2 regions of the Cryobacterium sp. TMT2-15-1 genome follow, and region 2 is predicted to be linked to the other one. Evidence: riboswitches for the same ligand, from Rfam matches in the RefSeq annotation. Region 2 holds a riboswitch; the other holds the start of a gene.
What was found. Region 2 has a riboswitch for thiamine pyrophosphate ahead of E3O62_RS00410 (MFS transporter). Riboswitches for the same ligand answer to the same signal wherever they lie in the genome.
Positions count from the first base shown of each region.

Region 1: it holds a riboswitch for thiamine pyrophosphate, as region 2 does, so the genes downstream of both, E3O62_RS05980 (ECF transporter S component) here and E3O62_RS00410 (MFS transporter) in region 2, are expected to answer to the same signal.

Region 1 covers NZ_SOGD01000026.1:23,346-33,504, reverse strand. The annotation lists gene E3O62_RS06000 (TIGR03086 family metal-binding protein) at 1-19, opposite strand, end outside; gene E3O62_RS05995 (DNA polymerase IV) at 238-1,458, shown strand; gene E3O62_RS05990 (hypothetical protein) at 1,528-1,860, shown strand; gene nhaA (Na+/H+ antiporter NhaA) at 2,180-3,553, opposite strand; TPP riboswitch at 3,914-4,023, shown strand; gene E3O62_RS05980 (ECF transporter S component) at 4,061-4,693, shown strand; gene E3O62_RS05975 (ABC transporter ATP-binding protein) at 4,704-6,227, shown strand; gene E3O62_RS05970 (energy-coupling factor transporter transmembrane protein EcfT) at 6,224-7,006, shown strand; gene E3O62_RS05965 (ATP-binding protein) at 6,993-7,616, shown strand; gene E3O62_RS05960 (hypothetical protein) at 7,644-7,904, shown strand; gene E3O62_RS05955 (D-alanyl-D-alanine carboxypeptidase family protein) at 7,964-9,265, opposite strand; gene E3O62_RS05950 (metallopeptidase family protein) at 9,289-9,639, opposite strand; gene E3O62_RS05945 (ABC transporter substrate-binding protein) at 9,682-10,159, opposite strand, start outside.
Region 2 covers NZ_SOGD01000004.1:4,052-14,210, forward strand. The annotation lists gene dnaK (molecular chaperone DnaK) at 1-1,513, opposite strand, end outside; gene E3O62_RS00365 (MFS transporter) at 1,701-3,029, shown strand; gene E3O62_RS00370 (hypothetical protein) at 3,026-3,547, opposite strand; gene dcd (dCTP deaminase) at 3,591-4,202, opposite strand; tRNA gene E3O62_RS00380 (tRNA-Gly) at 4,275-4,345, shown strand; gene E3O62_RS17285 (transposase) at 4,951-5,325, opposite strand; partial or broken gene E3O62_RS00390 (LLM class flavin-dependent oxidoreductase) at 5,336-5,509, shown strand; gene E3O62_RS00395 (ABC transporter ATP-binding protein) at 5,506-6,300, opposite strand; gene E3O62_RS00400 (ABC transporter permease) at 6,293-7,105, opposite strand; gene E3O62_RS00405 (ABC transporter substrate-binding protein) at 7,095-8,156, opposite strand; TPP riboswitch at 8,196-8,305, opposite strand; TPP riboswitch at 8,543-8,650, shown strand; gene E3O62_RS00410 (MFS transporter) at 8,709-9,983, shown strand; gene thiD (bifunctional hydroxymethylpyrimidine kinase/phosphomethylpyrimidine kinase) at 9,934-10,159, opposite strand, start outside.

The DNA.
Region 1 (10,159 bases), on a different contig from region 2:
CAAGCCAGTCATATGTCATGGGACTCCCTTGGTAGAACGGGTGGAACGGTGGAACGGATGCCCCTGCAACGCTACAACCGGCATCCGTCGCCCTGCATTCCGTCGCCCTGCATTCCATCACCGTGCATTCCGCCCGGGCGCTGTTCACGTTCTCCCGTCGCGGAATCGGTCGCGGCCTGTCGCCGGTCCGGGTTAGGGTCTCTCCAGGAGTTGAAGGACCATGAGCAGGCAGGACGCATGAGCAGGCAGGACGGCAGCGATCGCACGGTCTCGACCGACGCGGTAGACGACAGCGCCGCGACCCTGCTCCACATCGACCTGGACGCGTTCTTCGCGTCAGTCGAACTGCTCGATCACCCCGAACTGGTGCACCGCCCGGTGATCGTGGGGCACCGGTCCGGGCGCTCGGTGGTCACGGCGGCGAACTACGTGGCCCGGCGCTACGGCGTAAATTCGGCCATGCCTATGGCGCTCGCCCTTCGGCGCTGCCCGGAGGCTGTGGTGCTCGAACCGCACATGGGCCGGTACAGGGAATACTCCGACCGGGTGATGCGCATCTTTGAAGAGTTCACGCCGCTGGTCGAGCAGCTGGGCATCGACGAGGCCTTCCTCGACGTGGCGGGTGCCCGTCGCCTGCACGGCACCCCGGCCGAGATCGGCGCGAAAATCCGGGCCCGGGTCAAGGCCGAAACCGGGCTCACCTGCTCGGTCGGTGCGGCGAGCACGAAGTTCGTCGCCAAGATGGCGTCGGGCCGGGCGAAACCCGACGGCCTGCTCGTGATTCCCGCCGAAGAGACCCTCGCATTCCTGCATCCGTTGCCCGTCGGCACCTTGTGGGGGGTCGGCGCCACGACCGAACAGGCGCTGCTCGGGCAGGGCCTGCGTGAGATCGGTGACCTCGCCCGCACCCCGCTCGCGGTGCTGCAGAAGTGCGTGGGCGACGCGTCGGGCCGCAAGCTGCACGAGCTGGCCTGGGGGAGGGACCCTCGGGTGGTCACGGTGGAGCACGCGGAGAAAAGCGTCGGCCACGAGGTCACCTTCGAATACGACGTGACGGATGTCGCCCGACTCCGGAGCGAACTGCTGCGGCAGTCCGTTGCGGTGGCTGCCCGGCTGCGCCGCGCGGGCCTCGTGGGCCGCTGCGTGGTGCTCAAGGTGCGCTACACAGACTTCAGCACCGTCACCCGTTCCCGCACCCTGTCGGAACCGACCAGCGTCGGACGCCGGATCTACGAGGAGGTGGCTGCCAGCTTCGAGGCTCTGGCGGTCTCCGGCATCCGGGTGCGCCTCATCGGCGTGCGCGTTGAGCAGCTCAGCGATGGCGACGGCACTGGCGCCGGCCTCTGGGACCCCGACGACGACTGGCGGGGAGCCGAACGGGCCGTGGACTCGGTCACCGCACGGTTCGGGCGCGGCACGGTGCGCCCGGCGTCGCTACTGTATCCGGACACACCCTGACCAGGCCCCCACTGACCAGGCCCCCACTGATCAGGCAACCGCAAACCAGACAGGGAGTAGCCTGAATCCATGACTAGCCTTCCAGAGAAGCTCGCAGATATCTCTCGTACCGCCGGCGTCAGGTCGGCCTACGGTGATCCGGTCCAGGTGGACGGCGTCACCCTGATTCCCGTTGCTCTCGTGTACTACGGCTTCGGCGGTGGCGAGGGTGACTCCGCCGCCACCGGCAGCGGGTCCGGCGGCGGGGGCGGCGGGGCATCCCTGCCGATCGGCGCCTACGTCAAATCGGGCACGACGGTGCGCTTCGAGCCCAACGTCATCTCGTTGCTCGCGGTCGGCATTCCGTTCCTCTGGGTGGCCGGCAAGGCGATCTCCCGCGTCGTCCGCGCCCTCAAACGCTAGCAGCGAAGGTGCCCAGCCGCCCGGTCGCCCAGCCACCCCGGCTGAGGATGTCGGGCTGCTGATTGCGCTTCGACGCGGTGGATGAATGTGCGCTCTCACCGCCGCGTCCTTCGAGTCCGAGGATCTGCGGCACATCCGTCCCGAACGAATTCGACGGCGATTGTGCCCTGAACAGTGCGCAGGGGTTGGGGCTCGAAAACGGGTGTTGACCGAAGAATCTCCGTCGAATTGGTGCGGCGCCGGGCACGCCGTTCCGCCTGTGACGGCCAGCATTTACTCCAACTGAGGGAGTCGGGCGGCTGGCTGCGCTCCGGCCCTGTCAGTGCCCGCCGAACCGCTCGTCGCGAGCCGGATCGGTCTCGAACACGTCGGGGACGCCGTCGTTGTCGGCGTCGAGCGCCTCCTTGTCGGCGATGCGCCCGTAGTGCCGGTTGCGGCTGCGCAGCACCACCGTCGCCAGTAGTGCCGCCAGCAGCGACCCGGTCAGGATAGCTACCTTGGCGTGGTCGTCGTGCGGGCTACCCTGCCCGAAAGCCAGCTCGCTGATCAGCAGCGACACCGTGAAGCCGACACCGGCGAGCATGGCGACGCCGATCACATCCACCCAGGCCAGGTCCGGGTCGAGGGCGCCCCGGGTGGTCTTGGTGACCAGCCAGGTGGCGAGCATGATGCCTGCTGGCTTGCCCACCACCAGGGCGACGACGATTCCGATCGCGACCGGGTCGGTGAGGGCTGTGGTCAGGCCCGACACGCCGCCGATCGTGACCCCGGCGGAGAAGAACGCGAACACCGGCACGGCGAAACCGGCCGAGAGCGGGCGCATGCGGTGCTCGAGGTTCTGCGCCAGGCCCGGGCCGGCGTCGGGTCCGCCGCCACGTCGGCTGCGCAGCACGGGCACGGCGAAGCCGAGCAGCACTCCGGCCACCGTGGCGTGGATGCCGGAGCCGTGCACGAGAACCCAGGTGGCGATGCCGAGCGGCAGCAGAACGGCGCCCGCGGCCCACGTGGTGGTGCCGAACAGGTAGGAGTACTTACGCGCCAGAAAGGCGAAGAGGCCCAGCGGCACGATGGCGAGCAGCAACAGAACAGGCTGGAGGTCGCCGGAATAGAAGAAGGCGATGATGGCGATGGCGAGCAGGTCGTCGACCACGGCCAGGGTCAGCAGGAAGATGCGCAGGGCGCTGGGCAGTTTGGAGCCGATCACGGCGAGCACGGCCACGGCGAAGGCGATGTCGGTGGCGGTGGGGATGGCCCAGCCTCGTAACATTTCCGGCCCCGAGCTGAACGCGATTGCGGTGAAGATCACAGCCGGCACGATGACGCCGCCGACGGCCGCGGCGACCGGGACGACCGCGCGGCTGAAGGTGCGCAGATCGCCGGCGACGAACTCACGTTTGAGTTCGAGGCCGGCAATGAAGAAGAAGATCGCCAGGAGTCCGTCGGCGGCCCACGCGCCGAGGCTCAGATTGAGGTGCCACGGCTCGTAGCCGATCTTAAAGTCCCGCACGGAGAAGTAGAAATCGGAGGCCCCGGTGTTGGCCAGGATCAGCGCGAGAACCGTCGCCACCAGCAGGAGAGCGCCGCCCACGGTCTCTTTGCGCAGGATCGTCGAGACGTGCAAATACTCGGGATAGCTGCTGCGGCGAAAGACGTTCAGTCTCGGGGTGGGCGGAAGTGGTGGTGGTTTCGGCATGGACAGGCCTCAGTCAATCGGGATTTTGTGGCACACGAACAAAGCTGTCGACCAGACTTCCCGACTCACCACTTCGAGCGTACCGCGTTCGGGCGCTCATCGCCGCCCGCGTCAGCTACGCCACCAGCGGCCCAGCCGCTGGCGGGAGCCCGGCCCTTCCCGCCAGCTCCGGGGGATATGCCAGGGACCGCGCACGGGTAGCCCGCGTCGCATCCGTCGTCGCCGCAAAATGAAGTGGCGCAGCAACAGCAGCAACAGCCCGGCGAGGATGAGGGGAACGGTGAACGTCATTCGCGCCCGACAGTGATTCGGGGGCGAGGCGAGGACTCCATCCCGCGAGTCTAGGCCGAGGTCTATACTGAATTCGAACACGGGAGTCCGGTCAACCGGGCTGAGAGGAAGCTTCTGAAGCTTCGACCGTCGAACCTGATCTGGATCATGCCAGCGCAGGGAGGCAGATTATCTCGTTCCCGTGCCCTGGAACCATCTACGGAAAGGGCACGACCAGTGCACGCTACAACAACCCTTCTCACCCCCACCACATCCCACCAGCCGCGTAACTTCCGGTGGCGGGTCGTCGACATCGTCATCGCCAGTGTCATCGGCGTGGCCAGCGGGCTCATCTTCGTCGTCTGGAACCAGGCGTACAACCCGCTCAGCGGCCTGCTCACCCCGCTGCTGCCGGGCCTGCAGGCGCTCCTGGGCGGCGGATGGCTGTTCGCCGGCGTGCTCGGCGGCCTCATCATCCGCAAACCCGGCGCCGCGCTCTACACCGAGCTGCTGGCGGCGGTCGTGTCGACTCTGGTCGGCGGCACCGCCTGGGGAGCCACCATCCTGGTCTCCGGCCTGGTGCAGGGTCTCGGCGCGGAGCTGGTCTTCGCGCTGTTCTTCTACGCCAACTACCGCCTCGTCGTGGCCCTGCTCGCCGGCGCGGGTGCCGGCCTTGCCCTCGCCGTCAACGACCTGTTGCTCTGGTACCCCGGATCGGCCGTTCCCTTCATCACCATCTACACCGCCTCCTCGATCGTCTCCGGCATTGTCGTGGCCGGACTGCTGTCCTGGCTGGCCATGCGTGGCCTCGCCCGCACCGGGGCACTGTCGCGGTTCGCCGCCGGGCGATCGAACCGCACCCAGGTCTAGGGGGACGGCGATGACACCGGCAGCAGCGGCATCCGTCTCGGGAGCGTCCGTCGTGGCCCGCGGCTGGGGATGGCGGCATGCCGGGCGGCGGGGCTGGGCCGTCAACGGCCTCGACCTGAGAATCGAGCCGGGCGAGCGCGTGCTGCTGCTCGGCGCCTCCGGGGCCGGCAAATCCACTCTGCTGCACGCCCTCGCCGGGGTTCTCGGCGGCGACGAGGAGGGCGAGCAGCGCGGTCAGCTGCTTGTGAACGGCGCCGAGCCGACCGCAGCGCGCGGCCAGGCCGGGCTGCTGCTGCAGGACCCTGACTCCCAGGTGATCCTGGCGCGGGTGGGCGACGACGTCGCCTTCGGCTGCGAGAACCTGGGGGTGCCCCGCGAAGAGATCTGGCGCCGGGTGAGCGACGCCCTGGACATGGTCGGCCTGAACCTGCCGCTCAGCCATCCGACGTCGTCGCTGTCGGGTGGACAGAAGCAGCGCCTCGCCCTCGCTGGGGTGCTGGCGATGCGGCCGGGGCTGCTGCTGCTCGACGAACCCACAGCGAATCTCGACCCTGGAGGCGTGCTGGATGTGCGCGATTCCGTTGCCCGCGTGCTCGAGAGCTCCGCGGCGACGTTCATCGTGATCGAACATCGGGTCGCCGTCTGGCAGAACCTTGTGAACCGGGTGATCGTGCTCGACGCGGCCGGGGGAGTGCTGGCCGACGGCCATCCCGACGACGTGCTGACCAGGCAGGGGGAACGGCTCGCGGCCGCGGGTGTCTGGGTGCCCGGGCGGGGCAACGGCCTGACTGCATCGCGGCGCGAGACCAGCTCGGCGTCGGCGCCCGGCTCGGTCCCTCTGCTCCGCACGCCCGGCCTCGCGGTCGCGCGCACGCGCGCCGACGTGCTCGCCCGGGACATCGACCTCACGGTGCACGCCGGCACCGCTCTGGCAGTCACCGGACCGAACGGCGCCGGCAAATCGACCCTGATGCTCACCCTCGCCGGCCTGCTGAAACCGGCCGGGGGAGCGGTTCTCGCGAGCCCGGAGCTCGCCGGCGGGGCCGACGAGGAACCGATCCGCTGGAAGTCCCGCCAGCTGCTCACCCGCATCGGCACCGTGTTCCAGAGCCCGGAGCACCAGTTCGTGGCCGCCACCGTGCGGGCCGAACTCGCCGTGGGGCCGCGCGCCCTCAAACGGCCGGAGGCGAACATCAATGCCCGGGTCGACGAGGTGCTGCAGCGCCTGCGCCTGGACCACCTGGCCGAGGCGAACCCGTTCACCCTCTCCGGCGGAGAGAAACGTCGGCTGTCGGTGGGCACCGTGCTGGCCACCCAGCCACGACTGCTCATGCTCGACGAGCCCACCTTCGGCCAGGACCTGCGCACCTGGCGGGAGATCGTGGCCCTGCTCGACGAACTCCTGCGGGAGGGCACCGCGGTGGTCGCCGTCTCGCACGACACCGACTTCGTGGTCGCCCTGGCTGACCGGGAGTACCATCTGGCCGGGCGGGCCGGCCGCAGCGTCACGCCGCGGGCGGCGGTGTCCCGGTGAGCGTGCTGACGCCTGCCCGGGGAACCCAGGCCATCTTCCGGATCAACCCGGTCGCGAAGCTGGCCGCCGCGCTGCTGCTGGCGGGCGTGCTCATCCTCACCATCGACTGGGTCTCCGCAGTCGTCGCCCTCGCCTGCGAGTTCGTGCTCTTCTTCTGGGCCGGGCTGTCCCTGAAGGCCTTCGCGGTGCGCACCCTGCCGGTCTGGATCGCCGCCCCCACCGCCGGCGTCACCACCCTGCTCTACGGGCAGGCGGCCGGGGCGGTCTATTGGTCTTTCGGGCTGGTGAACGTGACCGAGGGATCACTCGAGCTGGCCATCGCCACGACCCTGCGCATCCTCGCCATCGGACTGCCGTCGGTCGTGCTCTTCGTGACCGTCGACCCCACCGACCTGGCCGACGGCCTCGGCCAAGTCGTGAAACTGCCGGCCCGCTTCGTGCTTGGCGGTCTGGCCGGGCTGCGCCTGGTCGGCCTGTTCCTCGAGGACTGGCGCGCCCTCGAACTGGCCCGGCGGGCCCGCGGCATCGCGGACCGCGGCGTCCTGCGCCGGCTGCTCAGCCAGGCCTTCGCCCTGCTGGTGCTGTCGATCCGGCGCGGCAGCAAACTCGCGACGGCGATGGAGGCCCGCGGGTTCGGCGCCTCGGTGCGGCGCACCTGGGCCCGCCCTTCCAGCTTCCGGGGGCGCGAGGTGGCCCTGGTCGGCATCGGTCTGGCCGTGGCCCTGCTCTCGGTGAGCGTCTCCGTGGCGACGGGAAGCTGGAACTTTGTCCTCACCTGATCTGCCCACGGCCGCCCTCGAACCGGCCGCCCCCGATCCGGTCGGTGACCGACGGATGCTGCTGGCCCCCGTGCTCCGCGACCTTGCCGCCGCCGGGGTGGCGCCCGTCGTTCTCATCGACGGGCCGAGCGGCGCCGGCAAGAGCACCCTCGCCGACGCGCTCGTCGTCGCCTGGCCGGGACCGCTCCGGCCCACCCTGGTGCGGCTGGACGACATCTACCCCGGCTGGCAGGGGCTGGACGCCGCCGTCACGCACCTGCGCGAACAGGTGCTCGCCCCGAGAAGACTGGGCCGGCCCGCCGCCTGGCGGCGCTATGACTGGGAGCGGCGCGAGTTGGCAGAATGGCACCCGGTCGACCCGGCCCGCCCGCTGATCGTGGAGGGCTGCGGAACCCTGGCGGCCGCCCACGCGCCACTCAGCGACATCCGGGTCTGGCTGGCCGCCGACGACCGCATCCGCAAGCAGCGGGCCCTCGCCCGGGACGGCGAACTGTTCCGGTCGCACTGGGACCAGTGGGAAGCGGGCTGGGACGCTTACCGAGAGCGGGAGGCGCCCGAGCGGCAGGCGACGATCCGGCTGGCCGGGACCCCGGACATCCGTCGCCCGTAAGTCGGTGCCCGGGACTAGGTTGGAGGTATGGCTGATCAAGGTGCTGAAAATGTCGTTTACACCGCGGAATTCATTGACGGTCCCCTCGCGGGCCAGGTCGACACCCGGGTGCTGATCCAGGGCAAACATGACGTCCGGGTCAGCATGATGGCCGCCGTCGAGGGGGTCGAAACGCTGTTCTGGTACGACGAGGAGGACGTGCGCGATGTGCAGGGCCGCGTGCACGTGCGCTACCGGTTCGACGCGGGCGAGAGCGACCCGTTCCTGCCGACCGGCGAGCGCGAGTAGCCGCTGACCAGAAATCCGTTGACCAGTAGCCGGCGGCCGGTCGCGGCAGTCTTTCGCAGCTAGCGGTCCACGGCGATCAGCGCCGAGATCATCGGCACGGGGTGCAGGAGCCGCCAACCGAGGCCCGGCGCGCTGATCGTGCGGTCGAGCACCAGCGTCGACGTCACCTCGGTGCCCCCGGTCTCCACCGTGACCCGGCCGACGGTCTTGCCCGCCCGGCCGGTCGACACCGTCTCCAGGATCACCTCCGCGTCGCCCGGCGCCTGGGCCAGCCAGCCGTACGTCGTCGTGGCCGTGCGCACGGTTCCGGAGGCCTCGGCCCCCCACGGTGTGCTGAACTCCACGTAGGCGTCACCCTGGGCGAGGGTTGGCAGCTCGCGTACCCCGGCGCGGGCGCTCTCCATCAGGACGGTGACGTCACTGGTCAGGGTGTCGTAATCGGGTTCGCCGAGCAGGGCACCGGCAAAGGTGTAGGTCGAGTCCGGGCCCTGCACCTGACCGGTGAAGAGAAAACAGACGCCCGCCCCGTCCGTGTAGCTGCGGGTGATGCCGGTGACGCCCTCCTCGGCCAGGAACGCCGTGGTGTTGTCCACGCCGCGCTGGCCCACCAGGGCGGAGGCCGGCTGGGAGAGGATGGCACCGATCACCGGGTCGGCGGCGGCCAGGCCGGCCAGCCGGGCAAGGTCGGTGGCCGTTCCGACGCTTCCGTCGTTGAGCCCGGTGGCGTCGGCGACACGAGTGCCGTCGAGGCCCTGCTTGCCCAGCCAGGCGTTGGCGGCGGCGCTGTAGGCGTCGAGGGAGCCGAAGGCCCAACGCGCCAGCGTGTCGGCGTGATTGTTGCTGGAGCCGAGGATCATCGCCTGGAGCAGCTCGGTCTCGGTCCACAGTTCGCCCGGGAAGACCACGACGGTGCGAGCTCCGGAATTGCCGTAGTCGATGTAGTCCTGGTAATCCGCGGCCGTGATCGGGATCTGAGGCCCCGTCTCACCAAGGGTCAGCGGTTTCGCGTCGAGCACGACCAGGGCGGTCACGATCTTCGTCGCCGCGGCCATCGGCAGCGGTTCGGCCGTGCCGGCCACGGCGAGAGGCAGGGTGGTGGCGAGAGCGTCGGCGTCCAGCGCCGTCGTCTCCGGGAAGGCCGGATCGGGTGTGACCGTGGCCAGGCCGATGACGGCGCTGCCGCCGGTGGCCGGCAGCGCGGGCGGGAACGGAACCGACTCGCCGGCCGCCGGCGTGACCAGCGTGGCGGTGGCCTCAGGCAACGGCCCCAGTAGGGTGGCCGGCCCGTAGACGCCGACGGACAGGATGACGAGGGCGCCGACCGTGGCGCCGATGACGCGGGCAGGCCGGGATCTACTCATGACGCAAGGCTAACGGTGGTTGGTCATCCCCAGCCGAGGTCGTGCAGCCTGTCGTCGTCGATGCCGTAGAAATGGGCGATCTCATGCACCAGAGTGATGTGCACCTGGTCGCGCAACTCCTCGAGATCCGCGCAGAGCTCCAGCAACGGCTCCCGGTAGAGCACGATCCGGTCCGGCATCTCACCGAAGCCGTACTGCCCGCGCTCGGTCAGGGCAACCCCGTCATAGAGCCCGAGGGTGTCCATCGTGCCGTCTTCGGGTCGGTCCTCGACCACGAAGATCACGTTGTCCAGGCCGTCGACCATGTCGTCGGGCAGGAGGTCGAGCTCGTCGACGACGAGACGCTCGAACTCCTCGTGAGTCAGCTGCGGCATCCGTTCAGCCTCTCACATTCGTTCAGCCTCTCAGGGAGCCGGTCAGCCGTTGATCGTGATGGTGCTCAGGCCGCCGTCGGTGACGCCCCAGGTCTTGAGGATCTCGCCGTAGGAGCCGTCGTCGACCATGGACTGCAGGGCAGCCTGCACGGCCGCTGCCATCCCGGAGTTCTTCGCCACGGCCATGCCGTAAGGTGACTCGTCGAAGGAGGTGCCGGCCTTCTGCAGCTTGCCCGCGGTCTGCTGGATCGCGTAGAGGGTGACCGGGGAGTCTGCGCTGAAGGCATCGGCCTGGCCGAGCACAGTGGCGTTCGTGGCTAGGTCCTGGGTGTCGAACTTGAGCTTGTCGATCGGGGGCTTTCCGGCGGCGACGCAGGCGGCGCTCTTGGCCGGGATTTCGTCGGTGTCCTCGTAGGTGGTGGACTGCACGGCGATCTTCAGGCCGCAGGCGTCGTCGGGGTCGACGGTGGTGCCGGTGGCGGAGGCCCACTGGATGCCGGCCGTGTAGTAGTTGACGAAG
Region 2 (10,159 bases):
GCTTGTCCTCGGCGGCGTGCTCTTCGCCCTCGCGCACCATGCGCTCGATGTCTTCCTTAGCGAGCGAGGATCCGCCCGTGATGGTCATCGACTGCTCCTTGCCGGTGCCCTTGTCCTTGGCGGACACGTGCACGATGCCGTTGGCGTCGAGATCGAAGGTGACCTCAACCTGCGGGATGCCGCGCGGGGCCGGCGCGATACCGGTCAGCTCGAACGTGCCGAGGTTCTTGTTGTCGCGGGTGAACTCGCGCTCGCCTTGGAAGACCTGGATCGCGACGGACGGCTGGTTATCGTCGGCCGTGGTGAAGGTCTCGCTGCGCTTGGTCGGGATGGCCGTGTTGCGCTCGATCAGGCGCGTCATGATGCCGCCCTTGGTCTCGATGCCGAGGCTCAGCGGGGTGACGTCGATGAGCAGAACATCTTTGCGCTCACCCTTCAGCACACCAGCCTGCAGTGCGGCGCCAACGGCGACGACCTCGTCCGGATTGACGCCCTTGTTCGGGTCCTTGCCACCGGTCTCGGCCTTGACGAGCTCGTACACGGCGGGCATGCGGGTGGAGCCACCGACGAGAACAACGTGGGCGATATCTTCCACCTTGACCCCGGCTTCACGGATGACGTCCTGGAACGGCTTCTTCGTGCGGTCGAGCAGGTCTTCGGTCATCTTCTCGAACTGGGCGCGGGTGAGCGTCTCGTCGAGGTTGGCCGGGCCATTCTCGGTCAGGGAGAGGTACGGCAGCTGGATGCTCGTCGACATGCTGCTCGAGAGTTCCTTCTTGGCCTGCTCGGCGGCTTCCTTGAGGCGCTGCTTGGCGATCTTGTCCTTGGAGACGTCGACGCCGGTGGTTTCCTTGAACTTCTTGATCAGGTGATCGACGATGCGCTGGTCCCAGTCGTCGCCGCCGAGGCGGTTGTCACCGGCAGTCGACCGCACCTGAATGGTGGAGAAGTCGTCGTCCTTGCCTACCTCGAGGAGGGAGACGTCGAAGGTTCCGCCGCCGAGGTCGAAGACCAGGATGAGCTCGTCTTCCTTGCCACGGTCGAGGCCGTAGGCAAGTGCGGCGGCGGTCGGCTCGTTGATGATACGCAGCACGTTGAGTCCGGAGATCTCTCCGGCCTCCTTGGTCGCCTGGCGCTCGGCGTCGTTGAAATACGCGGGAACCGTGATGACGGCATCCGTCACCTTGTCGCCCAGGTACGCCTCGGCATCGCGCTTGAGCTTCGCCAGGATGCGGGCCGAAACTTCCTGCGGAGTGAACTTCTTGTCGTCGATGGCGACATTCCAGTCGGTGCCCATGTGGCGCTTGACCGACGCGATGGTGCGGTCGACGTTGGTGACGGCCTGGCGCTTGGCGGTCTCGCCGACCAGCACCTCGCCGTCTTTGGTGAAGGCGACGACGGACGGTGTGGTCCGGAAGCCTTCGGCGTTTGCGATGACGGTGGGTTCTCCACCTTCGAGGACGGCCACCACAGAGTTGGTGGTTCCGAGGTCGATGCCTACTGCACGGGCCATGTGTGCGTTCTCCTTTAAAGTATGTTCTCAGCTCGATTTCACAGAGTTGAGTGGTGCTGGCTCAAGTGTGCCAGTGTCGCAAATCGAAAGTCAAGCCACGCACCTGAGAGTTGAGCGTGAACGACTCAACTTTCAGATTTCGTGCAATCGATGGTCTCCGGCCACCCGCATCCACTAGCCTCAGCGCATGACCGGGATCGCGGAGCAGGGCAGCACGGATGCCCGGGAGCTGCCTGACAAAACGAGCAGACGCCGAGTAGTGGCCTGGAGCTTCTGGGACTGGGGCTCTGCCGCGTTCAATGCGGTGGTCACCACCTTCGTATTCACCGTCTACATCACGGGCAGCTCGTTCGGCGACAAAGACGTCATTTCCGCCCAGCTCGGCTGGGCCCTCGCCATCGCCGGCCTGCTGGTAGCCGTGCTGGCCCCGATCACCGGACAGCGCTCGGACACCTCCGGGCGGCGCAAGCTGTGGCTCGGCGTCAACACGTTCATCGTGGTGGGCCTCACCGCGGCGATGTTCTTCGTGGAGGCGTCACCGAACTTCCTGCTGCTCGGCCTCGTTCTGGTGGCCGCCGGCAACGTCTTCTTCGAGTTCGCCAGCGTCAACTACAACGCCATGCTGTCCCAGGTCTCGACCGCGCGCACCATCGGCAGGGTCAGCGGTTTCGGTTGGGGCATGGGCTACATCGGCGGCATCGTGCTGCTGCTCATCGTGTACTTCGGTTTCATCAGCCCCGACGTGGGTCTGTTCGGGGTAACCAGCGAGTACGGCCTTTCGGTGCGGGTCACGATGCTCATCGCGGCCGCCTGGTTCGGCCTGTTCGCCCTGCCGGTGCTGTTCTCGGTTCCCGAATACCGTTTTTCCGCCGCGGTGCGCCGGCCCCGGGTGAGCTTCCTCCGTTCCTACGTCGTGCTCGGGCAGGACATCGTTCGGCTCTGGAAGACCAGCCGCCAGACGGTGTACTTCCTGATCGCGAGCGCGATCTTCCGCGACGGCCTGGCCGGGGTTTTCACCTTCGGCGGGGTGCTCGCGGCATCCGTCTTCGGATTCTCACCCGGCGAGGTGATCATCTTCGCTATCGCCGCCAATGTCGTGGCGGGCGTGGCCACCGTCATCGCCGGCGCGCTTGACGACCGGGTCGGCGCAAAGCCGATCATCGTGACCGCCCTGATCGGCCTGATCGTGTTCGGCAGCATCGTGTTCCTGCTGCACGACGGCGGTCAGATCGTGTTCTGGACCGCCGGCCTCGCCCTGACGCTCTTCGTCGGGCCGGCCCAGTCGGCCAGCCGCACCTTTCTGGCACGCCTGATACCGGCCGGTCGGGAGGGCGAGGTCTTCGGGCTCTACGCCACGACGGGCCGCGCGGTGAGCTTTCTGGCGCCGACCATGTTCGCCCTGATGGTGACGATCTTCGGCGAAACCTATTGGGGCATCCTCGGGCTCATGCTGGTTTTGCTCGTGGGGCTGCTTCTCCTGCTGCCGGTGAAGGCCCGCCAGAACCAGATCGGCTAACGGATGCGGGTGGCCTCGTTGTGCTCGACCAGCACCCAGGTGGAACCCTCGTCGTTGGAGACCCAGCCCTCCCAGGCGTAGGCGTCAGGTGTGATTGAGACGAAGTTCCAGCGGATCGGGCGGCCGTCGGTGCCCGTGCCGTCCTGGCGCAGGCCGTTGCGGTGGGGGGTCGCCACGAGGTGACAGTACTCGCCGGATGCCGGGGCGAAATAGCTGACCCGCCACACGCCGGCGTAGGAATCATAGACTCGGACGGCCGTGGCGACGGTCGCGAAGCCGGTCGGGTGCGAGTCGCTCACGACGATCTCGACGTCTTGCACCGCACGCCCGTCGAGCACGAAGTCGACGATCCAGGTGAATTCGCGCCCGGTCCATTCGCCGGTCGTCTCGTCGAGGCGGGACCCGGTGGCGGCCCAGGCGCCGACCAGCTGGCCGAAGCGGCGCATCCGCCCCGGGTAGTCGGGTGTCGGTCCCGGCGCGACGAGCGCCTCGGCAAAGCTGGGCACGGATGTGGTCATGGGCCGATTTTACCGGGCGCGTGTTGCATGCGGGTGAACCGGGCTACTCGGCTACGGTGGTCGATCCCGTCGAGGCCTCCCGCACATCCGTGCAGTGGAAGTTCTGGAACGACCGCGACGCGGTCGGCCCGCGCTGACCCTGGTAGCGGGAGCTGTATGCGCTTGAGCCGTAGGGACGTTCGGCGGGCGAACTCAGCCGAAAGAAGCAGAGCTGACCGATCTTCATGCCGGGCCACAACTTGATCGGCAGTGTGGCGACGTTGCTCAACTCGAGCGTCACGTGGCCGGTGAAACCGGGATCGATGAAGCCGGCGGTCGAGTGGGTGAGCAGGCCGAGCCGGCCGAGCGAGCTCTTGCCCTCCAGCCGCGCGGCGACGTCGTCGGGCAGGCTGACCTTCTCGTACGTGGACCCGAGCACGAACTCACCGGGGTGCAGGATGAACGGTTCGCCCGCCGCGGTCTCGATCAACCGGGTCAGATCGGGCTGGTCTTCGGCCGGATCGATATAGGGGTACTTGTGGTTGTCGAAGAGGCGGAAGAATCCGTCGAGTCGCACGTCGATGCTCGACGGCTGGATCATGTCGGCCTGGTACGGCTCCAGACGGATTCGTTCCGCGTTGACTTCAGCCTTGATATCGCGATCCGAGAGCAGCACGGGTCCAGCCTAACGGCGCGGACTTGATATGCTGGCACGGTTCCGGTGCGGGCTTGCCTGCGCGACGGACGTGCGGATGTAGTTCAATGGTAGAACTTCAGCTTCCCAAGCTGATAGCGCGGGTTCGATTCCCGTCATCCGCTCACTTGTCAGCTTTCCCGGTGTGAGTTCTCAAATAAAGCCGGATTTGTCTCACTGAAGTTTGGACTGAGCTTCGGGAACATCGTTCCACTTCGCCAGCAATCTCGAAGGGGCTGGCGTTCGCCTGCGTGTTCGGGCCCGATCGGACACCTGAGCGAATCTCGGACAGGCCATCCACACGGTCGACTGCTGTCCACTCGGCCGTGATGGGCGATTGCTGAATATTTGACACCTTGACCACCCCTTCGTTCACTTGCGCGCCGGGGATCGTTCGTGCCGCAGCGCCAGCAGTCGTGAGGCATCGGTCATTGATGACTCCTCCAAGGCGCATTGCGAAAACTGGCCATCTACTGCACCTGACATGCAGGAGATAGCTGACAAAAAGAAGGCAGCAGCGACTTGGAGCGTGTGTCAGTAACGCCTATTCGCAGTTGATGCGACGAGATTCGGGCCGATTTTGCCGCAGCGGGCGGGGCGTTGCTGTGGCGGTCGTCGTGGACTTCGGGGTCTGCCTTGTTCTCGTGCCGACTGAAAATAGGGCCAGTGCCGCGTTGGCGGCAGTAGGTCGAGGCCGCTGGCGCCCGGCAGGGCGGTTCTGCCCTGGTCCTTAGGTTGCCGGGCGGGCTGTCAGTGCGGCTTGCGTGGCGAGAAGAGCCTTGGTGTGCACGGTGTGCAGCTTCATCAGGTTGTGGCAGGCAGCGATCAGGTCCCGCTCGTGGCCTGCTTGCTCCAACCCGCGTAGCAGAACGAATTTTCCTTGTCGGGTGTGGATCTGACCGAACACGGGCTCCATGATTGCCTTCCGCCGCGCATAGGCCGCGCGGCCCTTCTTGGGTGTTTCAGAAACCCAGGAATGGTTTTCATGAAATCCAAGTGGGGTTACGTCCCTGTGCGTGGTGTGGTTTCCGGCTTCTGAGTGTTGCTTCGTCAACGTGAAGAGCCACCGTGGGATGGTCAGTGAGTACCGACTAAAGCAACTCACAAAGGACAGTGCCGCGGACGGCTTCAATGTGATGCCGCCGCTGCTGCCGGAATCATTGGATGAGTTCGTGGACCGGGTGATCCCTGTGTTGCAGCGGCGCGGTCTGTTCCGCACCTGCTACACCGCGGATACCTTGCGTGGGCACCTGGGGCTGGAACGCCCCACGATTGGCGCTGCGGTTTAGGGTCCTCTGGGCGGGAGAGTTTCCTCGTGCAGGGTCGCCAGGAGCGTGCGTTCGTATCCGGCGAACTCTGCCGAGGTGGTCATCGACACCTCGCGCGGCCGGGGCAGGTCGATGGTCAGGTTCAGCCGCACAGATGCCGGCCGCGCGCTGAGAACGACCACTCGGTCGGCGAGGTAAATCGCCTCACGGATGTCGTGGGTGATCAGCACCGCAGTCCAGGCGTTCTGAGACCACACCCCCTGCAACCAGGACTGCATGTCGGTGCGGGTGAGAGAGTCCAGGGCCCCGAACGGCTCGTCCAGCAACAGGACATCTCTGCCCTGCACCACGGTGCGCAGCAAGGCCGCGCGCTGGCGCATGCCCCCGGAGAGTTCGTAAGGATGTGCATCTTCAAAACCGGACAGGCCGAAGGCCGCGAAAAGACTGCCCGCCCGTGCTCGGGCAGTCTTCTTGGTTTCCCCCGCAACCTCGAGGCCGAGGGAAGTGTTCTCCAGAATGCTGCGCCACGGGAACAACAAATCCTTCTGCGGCATGTATGCGAAGTGTTTGTGTTGACCGGTGACGACATCCCCGTCGACCAAGACCTCGCCGGAATTGGCCGTCTCCAGGCCGGCCATGATGTTGAACATGGTGCTCTTCCCGCATCCGCTAGGACCGATCATGGCAACGAATTCGCCGGGCTGCGCCGAGAAGGCGATGTCGTCGAGAACCGACCTCACCTGCCCGCGGCCGAGCGGAAAAGACTTACCTATTCCGCGCAGTTCGATCTTCGGGGGAGTCGCCTCAGCCATGCCAGCTCCTGCGTTCCTTCGAATGCCAAGGGATGATTGCCCGTTCGGCGACGTAGGTCAACAGGAACAGGCACACGCTCACGAGCGCGGTCACCGCAACGGCAGCCAACACAAGATCGGTGCGAAACGAGCTCTTCATCATCGCCATATAAATGCCCAGGCCCCGCTCGGCGCCGACGTACTCGGCAAAAATGGCACCGGTGACGGCGTAGGCGATTCCGATTCGAAGGGCGGTGAAGAACGAGGGAAGCGCCGACGGAAGACGCACATACACGAACTGCTTCCACCGGTTGGCCCCCATGCTGCGCAGCAGATTGATCGCTTCTCGATCGGTGCGGTTGAAGCCGTCAATCAGACCGACCGTGACTGGAAAGAATGTCACCAGGGCGATGACGATGATTTTGGGCAGCATACCGAATCCGAACCAGATGACTATCAGCGGCGCGATCGCAATGATAGGTATGGCTTGGGATGCCACCAGCAGTGGCACCAGTGCTCGCCGCAGCCATGGCGAAAAATCGATCAGGATCGCCAGCGTCCAAGCGACGGTCAGAGAGACGGCGAAGCCGAGAAACGTCTCCTGCAGGGTGGGGAGCGTATTGTCCCAGATCGTGGTGCGGGCCTCCCAGCCCTGCTGAAGAATGCGCTGCGGGGAGGGCAGGATCGCAGGCTGCACTCCGCCTGCCATCACCGCCACCTGCCAGGTGATCACGAAGGCGACGAGGATCGCGGCGGGAGGCGCTAGCGCCGAGAATGCCGTCGTGCGGGGCGCTGTAGCCCGCTTCACGGTGATGCTACTTTTCACTGAGGTAGTGCTCGGTGAACAGTGTTGATGTGTCCAGCGCCGTGGTGAGTGGTTTGCCGTCTTCGTCGGCCAAGAGGCCGGCACGGTAGAGGAAATCGGCCAGCTGCTGCCAGGTCTCTGCCGTTTGGGTGCCAACTTTACCGTTGGCATCTTTGAGGTAGGAAGCACTCAGTTTTTTCTGGCTTTGGTAAACGAGTTCCGTGTTTTCGAAGACGCCGGGGTTGGCGTCGATCAAAATCTTCGCCGCGGCATCCGGACGATCGGCGGCGTACTGGTACCCCTTCTGCAGGGCCTGGACGAACTGAGCAGTGGCGGCAGGGTGTTTGGCAGTCCAAGCCCGGTTTGCCTCGACGATCACCGAGTACTGGTCCGGTAGGCCATAGTCGTGCAGAGCGAAGAACTTCATCGGGGTGCCACGAAGAGCGGCATCGATGCCCTCCCAGGTCGTGAATGCCGAGGTGAAATCAACTTTGCCGGCATAGAGGGCCTCATAGGCGGAGGTGCCCAGCGTGATTTTCCTGAACTCGCCCGTTCCGCCGTCGTTCTTGATGACATCCGCCGCCTCGGCGGGGAAGGTTGCGCTGGGGTCTGCCAGGCCGAGGGTCTTGCCGTCGAGGTCCTTCGGGCTGCGAATGTCGTCGCGGCTGGCCAGGACCCCGATCGCCGTCGCGTCGTGCTGCAGCACCGACATCACCGAGATGTTGCGCACACCCGATGCCGCCGCGAAGGTGGCCGTGTCCTGGAAGCTGATACCGAAGTCAGCTGAGCCGGCGTTGATGAGTGCGTCGGTGGATGACTGGTTGTATGGGAGCACCTTCACCTCAAGCCCCGCCTGCGTGAAGTAGCCCTTCTCAAGAGCGACATACAGTCCGGTGTGATTGGTATTCGGTGTCCAGTCCAAGGCGAAGGCCACCGGAGTCAACGCGGTTGACGAAGCGGTGCCAGTCGCCGAGCCTGAGGCGCAGCCACTTAGAACTGTCGCTGCGGCAAGAACGAGCGCACCTACCGTTATCCACGGCGAGGGCGTACTTTTGAGTAGGGATAGTTGCACTGTCGTGCCCTCCTTGATTGCAGGAATATCAGGGCACGGGATGTGAGAAAATTGCCTCCCTGCGCTGGCATGATCCAGATCAGGTTCGACGGTCGAAGATTGATAATCTTCCTCTCAGCCCGGCTCACCGGACTCCCGTGTTCAAGTCGAGTGTAACCAAGAAGCAGCCAAGCCTGGACGAACAACGTGCTGGTTCACACTCAATGCGTGCGTACCAAGTCATCGAACATCACCATTACGACTCCGCCAAGTTCACCGCCGAGGTCGCCGCCGGATCCCACTCTCGGCGCGCGCTTGCAGACAATTACAACCTGAAAAAAGGGCCAGAACATGGCCGAACGCAAACATGGCTAAACGCAGCCCCTGACACAGGGTGCTATGTTATTTTTCGTCTACACGGGAGCCCTTTTGCAGGGGCTGAGAGGAAGCTGAGGCAGCTTCGACCGTTGAACCTACCGGGTAATGCCGGCAAAGGAAGTGAAGTTGATGCGTTACGCCCACCCCAGCACCGCCTCTGCCCCCGCTCGACTGCCGCCGTCCGCACCGCCAGGCATGCGCCGCGCCATACGGGGCGGGATCCTCGGCAACTATGTGGACCAATTCGACATCTTCCTGCCCGTCATCGCCCTGACGCCGGCAGCGGCGCATCTCTTCGGGTCGGAAAACCTGGTCAGCAACGCCGGGCTGGTCTTTGTCGCGACGCTGATCGGGCGGCCGATAGGAGCAGCGATCTTCGGTCCGATCTCCGACCGCATCGGCCGCACGGCGACGACCAAGGTCGCACTCACCGGTGTGGCGCTGACGGCACTGCTGATCGCACTGGTTCCCAGCCACGCCGTGTTCGGTGGCGGATCGCTCTTGTTGATCCTGGCGCTGCGTTTTCTCGGCGGAATTTTTCTCGGCGGTGAATATACCTCGGCTGTTCCGTTGGCGATGGAATGGTCCGAGCCTGAACGGCGAGGGCTTGTCAGCGGGCTGATCATGTGGATGTCGCCCTGGGCCAACGCCACCATCGCCGGCCTGGTGTTCGTACTCCACGGCACGCTCGACGCCGCCAGCTACAACGTATGGGGCTGGCGCATCCCATTCCTGCTCGGCGCCGTGCTCGCTTTTGGAATGCTCGCCTATTATCGTGCCCGGGTTCAGGATTCCCCGACGTGGACCCACCCGCCACACCGCACGAACCCGCTGAAGGAAATTCTCATCGGCGAACACCGCCGAGCGCTGTGGCAGGTATTCATTCTGATGAGCGGCATGTGGTTGCTGACTTACATGGCCATCCCGGTGCTGACTGGGCAACTTGGCGTCGATGCTGACCTGGGCGCACAAACCATATCGTTCGCGATGATGTGCGGCACCGCCGCAAGCGCCGTCACCATGGCAGGTTGCGGGCACCTGTCGACGTTCACCGGCCGACGCGCTTTCTTCATCGGCTTCGGCCTGATCGCAGCGGTACTAGGGCCGGTAATCTTCCTGGCGATCTTCGCTGCCGCCGGCACCACGGTTCTGGTGCTGCTGGTCGTGGCACTGCAGATCGTCACGGTTTCCGGCTACGGCCCGGTCGGCGCCTACCTAGCCGAACGCTTCCCGACTGCCGTGCGCTCCAGCGGCTACGGGGTCGGTTACAGCCTTTCCATCGTCATTCCAGCCCTCTACCCGTACTATCTGCCGGCCCTGCAGAATGTGCTCGGCGACCACGGTGCCGTCGCGGCGCTGCTCGCACTGGCTGGAGTGCTCGTGCTAATCGGCGCGCTGGCCGGCCCCGAAACAGTGCGGGTCAGTCTTGGGTCGGCCCGCCTGCCCACAACCGATGAAAGTGGTGGATAGGACCACGCCCGGTACCGACCTCGAGTTCGTCGGCGTGTTCCAGACTCTCCTGCAACCAGGACTTGGTCATCGATAATGCGGCGCTCCAATCCCCGAGCCGGGCCTGCAATGTCGCCATCGCCGACGACATTGAACATCCGGTTCCGTGGGTATTGGTGGTGTCCACCCGATCGGCT